DNA from 3 places in the Stutzerimonas sp. 21-1 genome. Region 3 is predicted to be linked to each of the others. Evidence: predicted binding sites of a transcription regulator. Region 3 holds the regulator's gene; each other region holds the start of a gene.
What was found. The regulator FliA, encoded in region 3, starts transcription of late flagellar genes. The targets are predictions, from matches to a motif close to CTAAAGTTTNNNNNNNNNNNGCCGNTAA.

Region 1: AC0ZJQ_RS03840 (methyl-accepting chemotaxis protein) is a predicted target of FliA. The motif match lies at 2,052-2,079, and genes of this name have one in related genera.
Region 2: AC0ZJQ_RS08645 (methyl-accepting chemotaxis protein) is a predicted target of FliA. The motif match lies at 2,053-2,080, and genes of this name have one in related genera.

Annotation. Positions count from the first base shown of each region.
Region 1 covers NZ_CM150500.1:794,081-799,201, forward strand. The annotation lists gene maiA (maleylacetoacetate isomerase) at 1-444, shown strand, start outside; gene AC0ZJQ_RS03835 (sodium-dependent transporter) at 523-1,983, shown strand; gene AC0ZJQ_RS03840 (methyl-accepting chemotaxis protein) at 2,149-4,038, shown strand; gene AC0ZJQ_RS03845 (type 1 glutamine amidotransferase domain-containing protein) at 4,161-4,844, shown strand; gene rimA (S6 modification regulatory phosphodiesterase RimA) at 4,846-5,121, opposite strand, start outside.
Region 2 covers NZ_CM150500.1:1,754,513-1,759,633, forward strand. The annotation lists gene AC0ZJQ_RS08645 (methyl-accepting chemotaxis protein) at 1-1,945, opposite strand, end outside; gene AC0ZJQ_RS08650 (cupredoxin domain-containing protein) at 2,342-2,779, shown strand; gene AC0ZJQ_RS08655 (HAMP domain-containing sensor histidine kinase) at 2,790-4,046, shown strand; gene AC0ZJQ_RS08660 (response regulator) at 4,043-4,702, shown strand; gene AC0ZJQ_RS08665 (TonB-dependent receptor) at 4,973-5,121, shown strand, end outside.
Region 3 covers NZ_CM150500.1:2,692,766-2,697,886, reverse strand. The annotation lists gene flhA (flagellar biosynthesis protein FlhA) at 1-301, shown strand, start outside; gene flhF (flagellar biosynthesis protein FlhF) at 317-1,591, shown strand; gene fleN (flagellar synthesis regulator FleN) at 1,682-2,506, shown strand; gene fliA (RNA polymerase sigma factor FliA) at 2,503-3,249, shown strand; gene AC0ZJQ_RS13040 (chemotaxis response regulator CheY) at 3,323-3,697, shown strand; gene AC0ZJQ_RS13035 (protein phosphatase CheZ) at 3,721-4,515, shown strand; gene AC0ZJQ_RS13030 (chemotaxis protein CheA) at 4,528-5,121, shown strand, end outside.

The DNA of each region.
Region 1 (5,121 bases), 1.9 Mb from region 3:
CAGTCGCTGGCGATTCTGGAATACCTCGAGGAGGTGTTTCCGGTGCCGGCGATCCTGCCCGGCGATCCGCTGGAACGGGCGCAGGTGCGTGCGCTGGCACTGCACATCGCCTGCGAGATCCATCCGCTGAACAACCTGCGCGTGCTGCAGTACCTCAGCGGCGAACTGGGCGTGGACGATGCGGCGAAGGACGCCTGGTATCGCCACTGGGTCGCTACCGGCCTCGCGGCGGTGGAGCAGGGGCTGGACGCCTTCGGCGAGCGCTTCTCGCTCGGCAACCGCCCCGGTTACCTGGAGGCGTGCCTGGTGCCGCAGGTGTACAACGCGCGCCGTTTTGCCTGCGATCTCGCGCCATTCCCGCGCATCCGCCAGCTCACCGAGCGCTGCGAGGCGCTGGAAGCCTTCCGCAACGCCGCTCCGGAGGTGCAGCCCGACACTCAATGATCCGTGGTGCCTTGCATGCCGTCGCGCCACGGTGCGGCGGTCCGAATTCCGTCACAGATAAAAACAAACAGGTGACGCATGACTCGTGAAAAACCGAAGAACCTCTGGCTTTCGCGCTGGGGTTTCATCCTCGCTGCAACCGGCTCCGCCGTGGGCCTGGGCAATATCTGGAAATTCCCCTACATCACCGGCGAATACGGCGGCGGTGCCTTCGTGCTGATGTACCTGGCGTGCATCCTCGCCATCGGCATTCCGGTGATGATGACCGAGATCGCCCTCGGCCGGCGCGGGCGCGGCAGCCCGATCGACGCCATCGGCCGCGTGGTGCGCGAGAACGACGGCAACCCGGCGTGGAAGCTGGTCGGCGGCATGGCGATGCTCGCTGGCTTCCTGATCCTGTGCTTCTACGTGGTGGTGGCCGGCTGGGCGTTTTCCTACACCTGGAAGATGCTCGACGGCTCGCTCGCCGCGCCCAGCGTGGAAGCGCTCGGCCAGGTGTTCGAGGCGCACAACGCCGATCCGTGGGCGCTCGGCGGCTGGAGCCTGCTGGTCGCGCTGCTGACGCTGTGGATCGTCGGCAAGGGCGTGCAGGCCGGTGTCGAACGGGCGTTCCGCTGGATGATGCCGGGGCTGGCGGTGATGCTCATCGTGCTGGTGGGCTATTCGTTCACCAACGGCAGCTTCGCCGAGGGCTTTGCCTTCCTGTTCAGCTTCGATGCCTCGAAGATCACCGGCGAGGCGCTGCTGGCGGCGCTGGGCCATGCGTTCTTCACCCTCAGCCTGGCCTCCGGGGCGATTCTCACCTACGGCTCCTACATCCCCGACGGCCAGTCCATCGCCCGCACCACCGTCATCGTCGCCATCGCCGACACCAGTGTGGCGCTGCTGGCGGGGCTGGCGATCTTCCCGGTGATCTTCGCCAACGGCATGGACCCGAGCGCCGGCCCCGGGCTGATCTTCATGAGCCTGCCGCTGGCATTCCAGCAGATGCCGTTCGGCACCGCGTTCGGCGTGCTGTTCTTCGCCATGGTCTCGGTGGCGGCGCTGACTTCGGCGATCTCGATGATCGAGGCGGTGGTCGCCTACCTCAACGAGAAGCACGGCATCAGCCGCGCCCGCGCCGCCGCCAGCTCCGGTGCGGTGCTGATCGTGATCAGCCTGCTGGCGATGCTGTCGTTCAACCTCGGCGCGGAATGGAAGCTGTTCGGCATGACGCTGTTCGACGGGCTGGACTACATCACCTCGCGCTGGATGATGCCGCTGGGCGGAATCTGCATGGTGGTGCTGGCCGGCTACTGCCTGCGCTCGGAGATCATGCGCGACGAGCTGGGCCTGTCGCCGGCCGGACATGCGCTGTGGCTGTTCATGGTGCGTTACGTCAGCCCGGTGATGATCCTCATGGTGTTCCTGCATGCCCTCGGCTGGCTGGGCTTCGACCCGCTGGCGCGCTGGTACTGGATCGTCGGCGCCATCGCGCTGCTGAGCATGCTCGGCGAGGGCCTGCGCCCACGGGTGATGCCGGCGCTGGCCGGACGCTGAGCCGAGCGGTCCGCACGCCGGCGCGGTGCTGGCGTGCGGACCGGGCGGTCACGAGCTACACCGCTGCGTTCAAGTTTCCCGACGGACGGCCGAGAAGCTGACTGAGATCAAGGATTTTCACATTCCGCAGGATGCGCCCAGTCAGTCAATCGGACGCCCCTCAAAATGCCCAGTCGCCTCAAGTTCAGCCACAAGATCCTGCTGGCCGCATCGCTGGTGGTGATCGCGACCTTCGCGCTGTTCACCCTTTACAACGACTACCTGCAGCGCAACGCCATCCGCGCCAATCTCGAGAGTTACCTCGACGAGATGGGCAAGGTCACGGCAAACAACATCCAGAACTGGCTTTCCGGCCGCATTCTGCTGGTGGAAGGCGCGGCCGAATCGGTCGCCGCCGACAACAGCAGCGAGCGCGTGGCCAGCCTGTTCGAGCAGCGTGCGCTGACCTCGACGTTCGCCTTCACCTACCTCGGTGGCCAGGACGGCAGCTTCCTGCTGCGTCCCTACGATGAGATGCCGGCCGACTTCGATCCGCGCACCCGGCCCTGGTACAAGGACGCCGTGGCCGCCGGCGGCTCGACGCTGACCGAACCCTATGTCGATGCCGCCAGCGGGCAGCTGATCCTGTCCATCGCCACTCCGGCGAAGAGCGGCGCGCAGACCCTTGGCGTGGTCGGTGGCGACCTGGAGCTCAAGGCGCTGGTGGAGATCATCAACGCGCTGGATTTCAACGGCATGGGCTATGCGTTCCTGGTCAGCGGCGACGGCAAGGTGCTGGTCCACCCCAACCAGCAGATGGTGATGAAGACGCTGCGCGACGTTTACCCGCAGAACACGCCGTCGCTCGACAGCCGCTACGTCGAGGCCGAACTCAATGGCTCGCCGCGCGTGCTCGGTTTCAGTCCGGTGAAGGGGCTGCCGTCGGTGCAGTGGTACGTCGGCATCTCGCTGGATCGCGACAAGGCCTACGCCAGCCTCAGCAGTTTCCGCACCACCGCGCTGATCGCGACCGTCGCGGCGGTGGCCTTCATCCTGCTGCTGCTGGGCCTGCTGATCCGCGTGCTGATGCGTCCGCTGACCGACATGGGGCGGGCGATGGGCAATATCGCCGAAGGCGAGGGCGACCTGACCCGCCGCCTCGACGTGCAATCCAATGACGAGTTCGGCGAGCTGGCCGGCGCCTTCAACCGCTTCGTCGAGCGCATCCACGGCTCGATCCGCGAGGTGTCGTCGGCGACGCAGGCGGTGCATGAAGTGGCGCAGCGGGTGCTCGACGCTTCCAACGCCTCGATGTCCAACTCCGACGAGCAGTCCAGCCGCACCAACAGCGTGGCGGCGGCGATCAACGAGCTGGGGGCCGCCGCACAGGAGATCGCCCGCAACGCCGCCGACGCCTCGCAGCACGCCAGCAACGCGCGCCTGCAGGCCGATGACGGGCGTCAGGTGGTCGAGCAGAACATCGCCGCGATGCGCCAGCTGTCCGACAAGATCAGCGCCTCCTGCGCGCAGATCGAGACGCTCAACGCCAAGACTGTCGACATCGGCCACATCCTTGAAGTGATCAAGGGCATCTCCGAGCAGACCAACCTGCTGGCGCTGAACGCCGCCATCGAGGCCGCGCGTGCCGGCGATGCCGGGCGCGGATTCGCCGTGGTCGCCGACGAGGTGCGCAACCTGGCGCACCGTACGCAGAGTTCGGCGCAGGAAATCCAGCAGATGATCGAAGAGCTGCAGGTCGGCGCCGGCGCCTCGGTGCAGACCATGACCGAAAGCCAACGCCAGAGCGAAGCCAGCGTGTCGATTGCCGACCGCGCCGGCGAGCGCCTCGGCGAGGTGACGCAGCGCATCGGCGAGATCGACGGCATGAACCAGTCGGTGGCCACCGCCACCGAGGAGCAGACCGCGGTGATCGAGTCGCTGAACATGGACATCACCGAGATCAACACGCTGAATCAGCAGGGCGTGGAGAACCTGCAGTCGACCCTGCAGGCCTGTGGCGATCTGGAGCGGCAGGCCACCCGCCTCAAGCAGCTGGTCGGCAGCTTCCGCATCTGAACCAGGTGGATTGAAAAAAGGGCGCTGCGGCGCCCTTTTTCATGCGCGCGAGCGCGCAACGGAGCATCGCGCGGCGATTGGCAGTCACAACTGCTCAACCCGCGCGTTCTTCAGGAGGCTCCATGCAAGTGCTCATCGTGCTCACATCCCACGACCGGCTGGGCGACACCGGCAAGCCCACCGGCTTCTGGCTCGAGGAATTCGCCGCGCCGTACTTCGTGCTGCGCGACGCCGGCGCCGCCATCACGCTGGCCTCGCCCAAAGGCGGGCAGCCGCCGCTGGATCCCAAGAGCGACGAAGCGGAGGCGCAGACCGAAGCCACCCGGCGCTTCAAGGCGGATGCCGAGGCGCAGCGCGCGCTGGCCAGCACCGTGCCGCTGGCGCAGGTCTCGGCGGCGGATTTCGATGCGCTGTTCTTTCCCGGCGGCCATGGCCCGCTCTGGGACCTGGTGCGTGACCGCCACGCTATCGAACTGATCGAGACCTTCGCACGCAGCGGCAAACCGGTCGCGGCGGTCTGCCATGCGCCGGCGGTGCTGACCGAGGTGCGCGGCGCGGATGGCGAGTTCCTGATCAAGGGACGCGGCGTCACCGGCTTCACCAACGGTGAGGAAGCGGCGGTGGAGCTGACCGACGTGGTGCCCTTCCTGCTGGAAGACCGGCTCAAGGCGCGCGGCGGCAACTACAGCAAGGGGCCGGATTGGGCGCCCTACGTGGTGGTCGACGGCCAGCTGGTGACCGGGCAGAACCCGGCCTCCTCGGAGGCCGCGGCGGCGGCGCTGCTGGAGCTGCTGCGCGCCGGCTGATTCAGCGCGGCAGCTCGGGCCAGGCCAGGCTTTCGGCGCTGGCGCAGGCGCCGAACAGCGGCTTGCTGAACAGGTAGCCCTGCATCAGCTCTATGCCCTGGTCGGCCAGGCACAGGCATTCATCGAGGGTTTCGATGCCCTCGGCGATCAGGCGGATGTCCAGCTCGCGGCAGATCTCCGTCACCCCGCGCACGATGGCCTGCCGCGAGCGGCTGCTGTCGATTCCGCGGATCAGGTCCATGTCCAGCTTGATCAGGTCGGGCTGGAAGTCGGCCAG
Region 2 (5,121 bases), 940 kb from region 3:
GGACGATCGCTTCCAGCGCCTGCGCGGTTTCGTCGGTGAGCTCCATGCCCTTGACGGTCCGCGCGTTGGATTCCTGAATCAGGCGGGTGGAGCGCTGCGCCGCTTCGGCGCTGCGGGCGGCCAGCTGGCGAACTTCATCGGCCACCACCGCGAAGCCGCGTCCGTGCTCGCCGGCACGCGCCGCTTCGATGGCCGCGTTGAGGGCCAGCAGGTTGGTCTGGGTAGCGATCTCCTCGATGGCGCGGATGATGTTGGTGATGTCCTGGCCGGACTGGTTGATTTCCTGCATCGCGCCCTTGAGCGTCGCCATGAGTTCGTTGCCGCCACGCGCGGATTGCTCGGAATCGCGCGACAGCGAATTGGCCTCGCCGGCGTACTCGGAAGTCTGGCGGATCTGCGAAGCCATCTGGTTGATGGTGGCGCTGATCTCGGTGACCGCCGAGGCCGACTCCGTCGCGCCCCCGGACAGGTCATGGCTCAGGCGCGTCACTTCGCCGGCCTTGTCGTTGATCAGCGCCGAGCTGAGCTGCACCTGGGAGACCAGCTCGTTGAGGTTGTCGACCATTCGGCGCAGTGCCAGGCCGAGCTGGTCGCCGTCCGAGGCCAGGCGCACGTCCACCGTCAGATCGCCCTGCGAAATGCGCTCGGCGACATGCACCTGTTGCTGCAGGCTCTCGGCCATGCGGTCGAGGCTGGCGGAAAGCTGGCCCACTTCGTCCGCCGAGCGGTGTGCGAGGCGTTGCGAGAAGTCGCCGCGCTGTATCGCACCAGCGAGCTGCGCCGCCTTGCGGATCGGCAGCGCCACCGAGCGCGAGGAGATCCACAGCGCGATGACCGCGAGCAGCGAGATGAACACCCCGACGCCGATCTGCTGAAGCATGCTCCGGCTGCTCTGGGTCTGCATTTCCGCTTCGAGGGCGGCGGCTTTTGCCAGCACGATGTCTTTGTCGATCTTGAGCATCATCGACCACGGCTTGCCGGTCCGGCCAAGCGCGATGGGCGCGAAGACGATCACCATGCCGCTGTCGTCCAGCCGTGCCAGCTCTTCGCCTTTCTGGATGGAGCCGAGCGCGGCTTGCCAGTCATCGGGAAGCACCTGCTTGAAGTGTTCGCCGATCAGGTTGGGATGGCGGCTTTCCGCGACGACCAGACCCTGATCGCTGATGATCGCCACCTCGCCCTGGCCGTCGAACAGCTTGCCGGAGACTTCCTGGCTGATCTTCTGCACGAAATCGAGGTTGTAGTCGGTGCCCGCTACGCCCATGAAGCGCCCGTTGACCACGATGGGCACCGACAGCGTCGCCAGCCACACCTGCTTGCCCTGCACGATGTAGGGCAGCGGGCCGAGCACGCTTTCGCGCCGGTTTTCCTTCGGGCCGATGTACCAGCCGCCCTTCAGCACGCCGTTCGGGTGCTTGTCCATGGTGTCGTATTCGACCAGCGGCTGGACGGCGATCTTGCCGTCTGCGCCGCGCGTCCAGTAGGGCGTGAAGCGCCCGGTCTGCTCGTTGTTGCCGTTCTGCGTACCGGCGAACAGCGCGTCCTGGCCGTCGATGGCGTCCGGCTCCCAGCACGAGTAGGTGCCGTTGAAGTCCGGGTAACTCTTGAGCACGTTCAGCAGGACGGCATTGACCTGGTCGCGGCCGATCTCGAGGCCGCCATTGTCGGCCGCGCCCATCTTCGCGACGGCGAAGGTCGTGGCCATGCCACGGGCGGCTTCCAGCGCCTTGGTGAATTCCGCGCGGATTTCCCCGGCGTACTTGCCGCCGAGGTGTTGCAGGGTTTGCAGCGCCTCATCCTGCGCTTGCTGGCTGACGCGGTTCGACACCAGTTGCTGCGTGGAGCTTGCGAGGTAGACGCTGTAGCCGATGAGTATGCCCGCCGTTGCGAGCAGGCATAGCCCGCCGATGAGAGCGATTCGCTGTTGTATGGATCTGAGTGTCATGACGGTTCCTACTCCTGAGCAATGCAAAAGAACCTGCGGGGGCGTGCCTGAACGCCGAAGGGCGGCCGAAGATCGCCGATGGCAAAACGGCATCCCGGATGCCGAATGTTGCGGCGCGCCGGCCGAGAAATTGATCGCTACCTTGGTACTGCTGCGTTGGTAGCGGTACGCGCGATGCGGCTTTTGGCGTGGCTTCTGGCGGGCACCGGCGCAGGCGCGGTGCTGCGTGGCGCGGCGGGCGAAAACGGATCGGGGCACCGGCGGACTCCGGTGTTTTTCGTTCCGTCAGGCGCTGGCGGGGATGGGCGGCGGTATCGGATCGGTACCAAGGTAGGAGGGTGGATGGCGCGCGGGCGCCTAGGATGGGGCATCCAAAACAATAAAGAGGCCATCACCATGCCCACATGCAAAGCCATGCTGCTCAATCTGCTGTTCATCGGCAGCCTGCTCGGCTTCGACCAGAGCCACGCCGCCGGCGATCTCACCCGCCGCACCCAGGCGCTGCCGGACCTCAAGTTCGGCTCCGAAGAAAGCGATTACGCCGTCTCGCAGAAGGAGTACCAGCTGGAAACCGGCGTCGCCTATCAGCTCAAGGTGATTGCCGATGGGCAGAAGGAGTGCGCCTTCCAGGCGCCGGAGTTCGCCCAGTCGATCTTCCTGCGCAAGGTCGAGGCCGGTGGCGTGGAGATCAAGGCGGTCACGCTGGTCGAGCTGGAGTTCGAGGATGCCGGCGAGGCGGAGATCTTCTTTCTGCCGGTCAAGCCCGGCACCTATCCGTTCTACTGCAAGGGCCTGCAGAACAAGGGCATGGAAGGGCGCTTCGTGATCAAGTGAGGGCGCGGCCATGAGTGCGCTCAGGCGTACCTACCTGCTGGTGGCGCTGTTCTTCGTCGCGGTGGCGCTGGTCTGCACGGCGGTGCTGCTGCGCCAGGCCGCGCATGACGTGCAGCGCGAGCTCGATGCCGCGCAGCAGGTCGTCGACTACCTGGCACTCAGCCTGCGCGATGAGCCGCAGGCACTGGCGGCCGGCCTGGAGCAAAGCCTGCGACATATCCGCATCGAGCGGGTATCGGCCGGCAATGAACAGCCTGCCGGGCCGTTCGATCGGCCCTGGCTGAGCCGCTGGCTGTACCCGCAGGTGATGCCGGCGCGTGTCATCGAGCGGGCGAACGGCGAGCAGATTCGCCTGGCGGTCAATCCCGACGACGAAGTGGAAGAAGTCTGGGATTCGCTGTTGCAGCTGCTCGCGCTGTTCGGCCTGGCGCTGGCGCTCAGCCTGCTGACCATACGCTGGGCGGTCGGCCACGCACTCGGCGTGCTGGAAGACCTGCTCGGCGGCCTGCGGCAGATTTCCCGCGGGCAGCTGGCCACACGGCTGGTCGCGCGGCGGCTGCCGGAGGCACGCCGGCTGGCCGGACATTTCAACCAGATGGCTGGCGCACTGGAGGAAGCCGAGGCGGCGAACGCGCGGCTTACCGGCACGCTGCTGGAACTGCAGGAGCGCGAACGCACCCGTCTGGCGCAGGTGATGCACGACGATCTCGGCCAGTACGTTGCAGGCATTCGAGCCCGCGCCTGCCTGCTGCGCATCCAGGCCGAGCAACCGGATGCGGTGCGCGAAACGGCGGCGCATCTGGAACGGCACAGCCTCGATCTGCAGAACGGATTTCGCACGCTGGTGCGCGATCTCTATCCGGTGATGCTCGAACACCTGCCGCTGGAAGAAGCCGTTGGCCAGTTGGTTGAGCAATGGCAGGGCGCGCAGGGCATCGAATGCCGCCTGCAGCTGAGTGGAGCGATTCCCGAGTTCACCACCGAAGACAAGCTGCACCTGTACCGGCTGCTGCAGGAGGCGCTGACCAATGTCGCGCGTCATGCGCAGGCCCGTTGCGTACGTCTGCGCCTGCGCGGCGGCGCGCATGGGCTGCGTGTGCTGTTGCGTGACGATGGCCACGGCGAGCCGCCGCAGCGTGCCGGGGTCGGTCTGCGTTCAATGCGCGAGCGCGCTCGCTGCCTCGGCGCCAACCTGCGTTTGCGGCACTGCCCGGGACAGGGCTGGACGCTTTATCTCAACCTGCCGTGCAAAGGAGCGACAGCATGAAAATCCTGCTGGTGGACGATCACGCGGTGGTGCGCCAGGGCTACGCCAGCCTGCTGACCGCGCTGCTACCCGAGGTGGTGGTGACTGAGGCCGAGAGCGGCGAACTGGCGCTGCAACGGGTGCAGGAGGAAATTCCCAGCCTCGTCGTGCTGGACCTCGGGCTGCCTGGCATCAGCGGGCTGGAGACCTGCCGGCGCCTGCGTCAGCGTTTGCCGCTGCTGCCGGTGCTGATTTTCAGCATGCATGACGAACTGGCGCTGGTACGCCAGGCGCTGGATGCCGGGGCGTCCGGCTATCTGACCAAACGCTGCGCGCCGGACGTGCTGGTCGAGGCGGTGCGCAAGGTGCTTGCCGGCCAGCCCTTTATCGAGCAGCCGCTGGCCACCGCACTGGCCCGCCAGCGTCCCAGCACCTCACCGATGCAGGGCCGTCTGGCCGAGATGACCCCGCGCGAGATGGAGATCTTCATCATGCTCGCCCGTGGCATCGGCAACCGCGAGATCGCCGAGCGGCTGTGTATCAGCAGCAAAACCGTCTCCAATCACATGGCTCTGCTCAAGAGCAAGCTGGACGTCAGCTCCCAGGCGGAGCTGGTGCACCTGGCCATCGATCAGGGCCTGCTGCGCGTCGGCGAACGCATGCTCTGCGAGGCCTGAGCCCCGCCCCGCCCCCGACTGTTCCCTGTTCGCGAACCCGCCTGCCGCCGTAGGCGGGCGGCCTGCGCGTGCCCGGCCGCCACGCAGGTCTTGGTCCGTACCGCGCCATCGGTCGTACGACCAAGTGCCGGCGGTTCGGGAAATTTTCCCGAATGAGCCGGGAATTCTTCCCTGTCGGCGCGACTCGGCGGCTTTCGATAATCGGTCTGGCAGGTTGCCAGCATGCAGCCGTGATCCGTTCGATTCGCCGCACAACAACAAGGAATATCCATGTCGTATCAGGTCTGCCGCCGCGCGCTGCCCCGGCGCACGCTGCTTTCGCTCGCCATCGCCAGCCTCCTGCCGGGTATGGCGCATGCCGCCGAGCCGCTCGAACTGGCCAGCGAAGAAATCGTCGCCACCACACCGTTGCCGGGTAT
Region 3 (5,121 bases):
CACGCTGGAACCGCGATTGGAACAGATCTTGCTCAATAGCCTGCAGAAGGCCGGACAGGGTGCCGAAGATGGCATCCTGCTGGAGCCGGGAATGGCAGAGAAGTTGCAACGGTCGCTGGTAGAAGCGGCGCAGCGCCAGGAAATGCTCGGTAAGCCGGCGATCCTCCTGGTGGCCGGACCGGTTCGCGCGATGTTGTCCCGCTTCGCCCGGCTGGCCGTACAGAACATGCATGTACTGGCCTACCAGGAAATTCCGGACAACAAGCAGGTCACCATCGTTGCGACGGTGGGTCAGAATTAATCGAGGGTGCAGGCCATGCAGGTCAAACGTTTCTTCGCCGCCGATATGCGCATCGCCATGAAGATGGTGCGTGATGAGCTGGGCGCCGATGCCGTGATCATCGGCAATCGCCGGGTCGCCGGCGGTGTCGAGCTGACTGCCGTGCTCGATTACCCGATGCAGGCCGCGCCGGAAGCGAACAAGCCCAACCCCGTGCTGGAAGCCGAGCTGCGCAAGACGCAGGCGCGCATCGCCTCGGCACATGCCGAACTGAGCGCGCCGAGCCGCGTGAAGGCGGGCCAGGACCGTCAACTGCTTGACGAGCAGCCGGCCGCCGCGCCGCAGCCCGCTGCCAGTGCGCCGGTCGATACGCGTGCCTTCGAGAGCATGTGCACCGAACTGCAAGGTCTGCGTGAGCTGATCGAAGTGCAGCTCGGCTCCATCGCCTGGGGCCAGGAGCAGAGCCGGCGGCCGCAGCAGGCCGGGCTCTGGCGCCGCCTGCAGCGTCTCGGCCTGCCGGCAGAGCTGTCGCGCAGCCTGCTGGAAAAGGTCGCCACCATCGCTGATCAACGTCAGGCCTGGCGCATGTTGCTGGCGCACTTGGCGCAGGCGATCAAGGTCACCAAGCACGAACCGCTGGAAGAGGGCGGGGTAATCGCCTTGGTGGGACCGGCCGGTGTCGGCAAGACCACCACGCTGGCCAAGCTGGCGGCCCGTTACGTATTGAAGTACGGCGCGCAGAACATCGCGCTGGCGAGCATGGATAACTACCGCATCGGCGCGCAGGAGCAGCTGAAGACGCTCGGTCGTATTCTCGATGTGCCGGTGGTGCAGATCGACCCGTCGCAGCCGCTGGGCAAGACGCTGGCGCCGCTGGCGCGCAAGCGCGTGATCCTGATAGACACGGCCGGTCTGCCGGCGAGCGATCCGACACTGCGCATGCAGCTGGAAGCGCTGTCCGATCGTGGCGTGAAATCGAAGAACTACCTGGTGCTGGCCGCCACCAGCCAGAGCCAGGTGCTCAAGGCGGCGTGGCACAACTATCGTCGCTGCGGCCTGGCCGGTTGCATCCTGACCAAGCTCGACGAGGCCGGCTCGCTCGGCGACGTGCTCGGACTAACGATCAGCCAGCACCTGCCGATAGCCTACCTCGCCGACGGGCCGCGTATTCCCGATGACCTGCACCTGCCGCGCAGTCATCAGCTGGTCAGTCGGGCGGTGAGCCTGCAATCTGGCGAGGAGCCGAGCGAGGAAACGATGGCCGATATGTTCGCCGGCCTGTACAACGAATCATCGCGGCGAGCGGGCTGAAGCGGCAGTGCGTTACTCGGATAAACCTGATGCATTCGAGCTGAATGCATCGCCGGCCTTGCAGGCCGAGCAACATATAGGCGTTTGAACATGGGTATGCATCCCGTACAGGTGATTGCGGTGACCGGCGGCAAGGGTGGCGTCGGCAAGACCAACGTGTCGGTCAATCTGGCACTGGCGCTGGCCGAACTCGGGCGGCGGGTGGTGTTGCTCGACGCCGACCTCGGGCTGGCCAATGTCGACGTGCTGCTGGGGCTGACCACCAAGCGCACGCTTGCCGACGTGATCGCCGGTGAATGCGACCTGCGCGACGTGCTCATCCAGGGGCCGGGCGGCATTCGCATCGTGCCGGCTGCATCCGGCACGCAGAGCATGGTGCAGCTGTCCTCGCTGCAGCACGCCGGCCTGATTCAGGCGTTCAGCGAGATCGAGGATCTCGACGTACTGATCATCGACACCGCCGCCGGTATCGGCGAGGCGGTGGTCAGCTTCGTGCGCGCCGCACATGAGGTATTGCTGGTGGTTACCGACGAGCCGACCTCGATCACCGATGCCTATGCGCTGATCAAGCTGCTCAACCGCGACTACGGCATCAACCGCTTTCGCGTGCTGGCCAACATGGCGCACGCCCCGCAGGAAGGGCGCAACCTGTTCGCCAAGCTGACCAAGGTCACCGAGCGCTTCCTCGACGTCGCGCTGCAGTACGTCGGTGCGATTCCCTACGACGAAGCCGTGCGCAAGGCCGTACAGAAGCAGCGTGCAGTCTACGAGGCCTATCCGCGGTCGAAATGCGCATTGGCTTTCAAGGCCATCGCGCAGAAGGTCGACACCTGGCCGCTGCCGGCCACGCCGCGCGGGCATCTTGAATTCTTCGTCGAGCGCCTGATCAGGCCGGCGAACGACACTCACGAATGACGGCTGCTGGATTCGCTATGTATTACAGCAAGGCTCAGGCGAAGGATGCCCAGCATCGTTTGATCGACCAGTATGCGCCGCTGGTCAAGCGCATTGCCTACCACCTGCTCGCACGCCTGCCGGCCAGCGTCCAGGTCGACGACCTGATCCAGGCCGGGATGATCGGCCTGCTGGAGGCAGCGAAGAAGTACGACGCCGGCAAGGGCGCCAGCTTCGAAACCTACGCCGGTATCCGCATCCGCGGCACCATGCTCGACGAGGTGCGCAAGGGTGACTGGGCGCCACGCTCGGTGCATCGCAACTCGCGCATGGTCAGCGAGGCGATTCGCGCCATCGAAGCGAAAACCGGACGTGACGCTAAAGATCACGAGGTTGCGGCCGAACTTAAGCTCAGCCTCGATGAGTACTACGGCATTCTCGGCGATACCCTGGGCAGCCGCCTGTTCAGCTTCGACGACCTGTTGCAGGACGGCGAACATGGCGAGTTGCACGACGATGCCGCCAGCACTCATTCCGAGCCGTTTCGCGATCTTGAGGACGAGCGTTTCCAGCAGGCGCTGGCTGATGCCATCACCAACCTGCCCGAACGCGAAAAGCTGGTGCTGTCGCTGTACTACGACGAAGAGTTGAATTTGAAGGAAATCGGTCAGGTGCTCGGGGTCAGCGAGTCGCGGGTCAGTCAGCTGCATAGCCAGTGCGCCGCCCGTCTGCGTGCCCGCCTCGGCGAATGGCGGGCGAGCTGACTGGTACCCTCACTGCGAGACGTGCTCGGTTGCCGAGATTTTGGGATTTACGGAGGTCGACTTGGACAAGAACATGAAAATCCTCATCGTCGATGACTTCTCGACGATGAGACGAATCATCAAGAACCTCCTGCGAGACCTGGGGTTCACCAATACCGCCGAGGCCGACGACGGCACCACTGCGTTGCCGATGCTCAAGAGCGGCAGCTTCGATTTCCTCGTCACCGACTGGAACATGCCGGGCATGAGCGGCATCGACCTGCTGCGCCACGTACGTGCGGACGAGCGCCTCAAGCACCTGCCGGTGCTGATGGTGACGGCCGAAGCCAAGCGCGATCAGATCATCGAAGCGGCTCAGGCCGGCGTTAACGGTTACGTCGTCAAGCCTTTCACTGCCCAGGTGCTCAAGGAGAAGATCGAAAAGATCTTCGAGCGCGTCAACGGCTGAAGCAGTAACGCCGCGAGGGCACTATGACGCAAGCAGACCAACGCCTGGCGGAGTTCGAAGCGACTCTGCAGGCCAATGCACCGCAGCTGATTGAAAGCCTGCAGCAGGGCCGCTTCGATGAGGCGGCGCAAATGTTCAACGAGCTCAACCAGGCCCGTAATCAGGGACTCTATCAAGAGGTTGGCAAGCTCACCCGCGAACTGCACAACGCGATCGTCAAGCTCGAGATGGACACCTGCGCCACAGGCGGGGATCCGTCGCCGATCACCGATGCGACCGACCGGCTTTCCTACGTGGTGGCGATGACCGAGAAGGCCGCCAACCGCACCATGGATCTGGTCGAGGAGTCGGCGCCGCTGGTGAACTACGTCAGCTACGAAGCCCAGAGCCTGACCGCCGACTGGCAGCGCTTCATGCGCCGCGAGATGAACGCCGAGCAGTTCCGCGAGTTGGTCCGGCGCATCGACCAGTACCTGCAGCGCTCGATGAACGATGGCAGTCAGCTGTCGCAGAACCTCAGCGAAATCATGCTGGCACAGGACTTCCAGGACCTGACCGGGCAGGTGATCAAGCGCGTCACGCGGCTCATCACCGAGCTGGAAAGCAATCTGGTCAACTTGGTGGCAATGGCCGGGCAGGTCGATCGCGTGGCCGGCATCCAGCACGACCGCGACGCGATGCGTGCCGAGCAGGAAAAGAAAAAACAAGAGAAAGAGCCTTCCAACGGTGAAGGTCCGCAGATGCATGCCGATATACGTGAGGACGTCGTATCTGGACAGGACGACGTGGACGATCTGCTTTCGAGCCTGGGCTTTTAGGGGAATTGCAATATGAGCTTCGACGCCGATGAAGAAATCCTCCAGGATTTCCTGGTAGAGGCCGGCGAGATTCTCGAACTGTTGTCAGAGCAGTTGGTGGAGCTGGAAAGCAGCCCCGACGACATGGCGTTGCTCAATGCAATTTTTCGCGGGTTCCATACGGTCAAGGGCGGGGCGGGCTTCCTGCAGCTGAACGAGCTGGTGGAATGCTGCCACATCGCCGAGAACGTCTTCGACATTCTGCGCAAGGGCGAGCGCCGGGTGGATTCCGAGCTGATGGACGTGGTGCTGCAGGCGCTGGACGCCGTGAATGCCATGTTCAGTCAGGTTCGCGAGCGCGTCGAGCCGACCCCGGCAACCCCTGAGCTGCTGGCGGCGCTGGCGCGCCTGGCCGAGCCGGCGTCGGCGGATGCTCCCAGCGTGGCGGCAGAAGTCGCGGCGCCGGTAGCGGCGGACGACGAGTTCGAGCAGATGCTGCAGGCCATCGACACGGCGGCTGCGGTCGAATCCGCAGCGGCGGCGAGCGATGAAATCACCGACGATGAATTCGAGTCGCTGCTCGACCAGCTGCACGGCAAGGGCCAGTTCAGTGCCGCACCTGCCGAA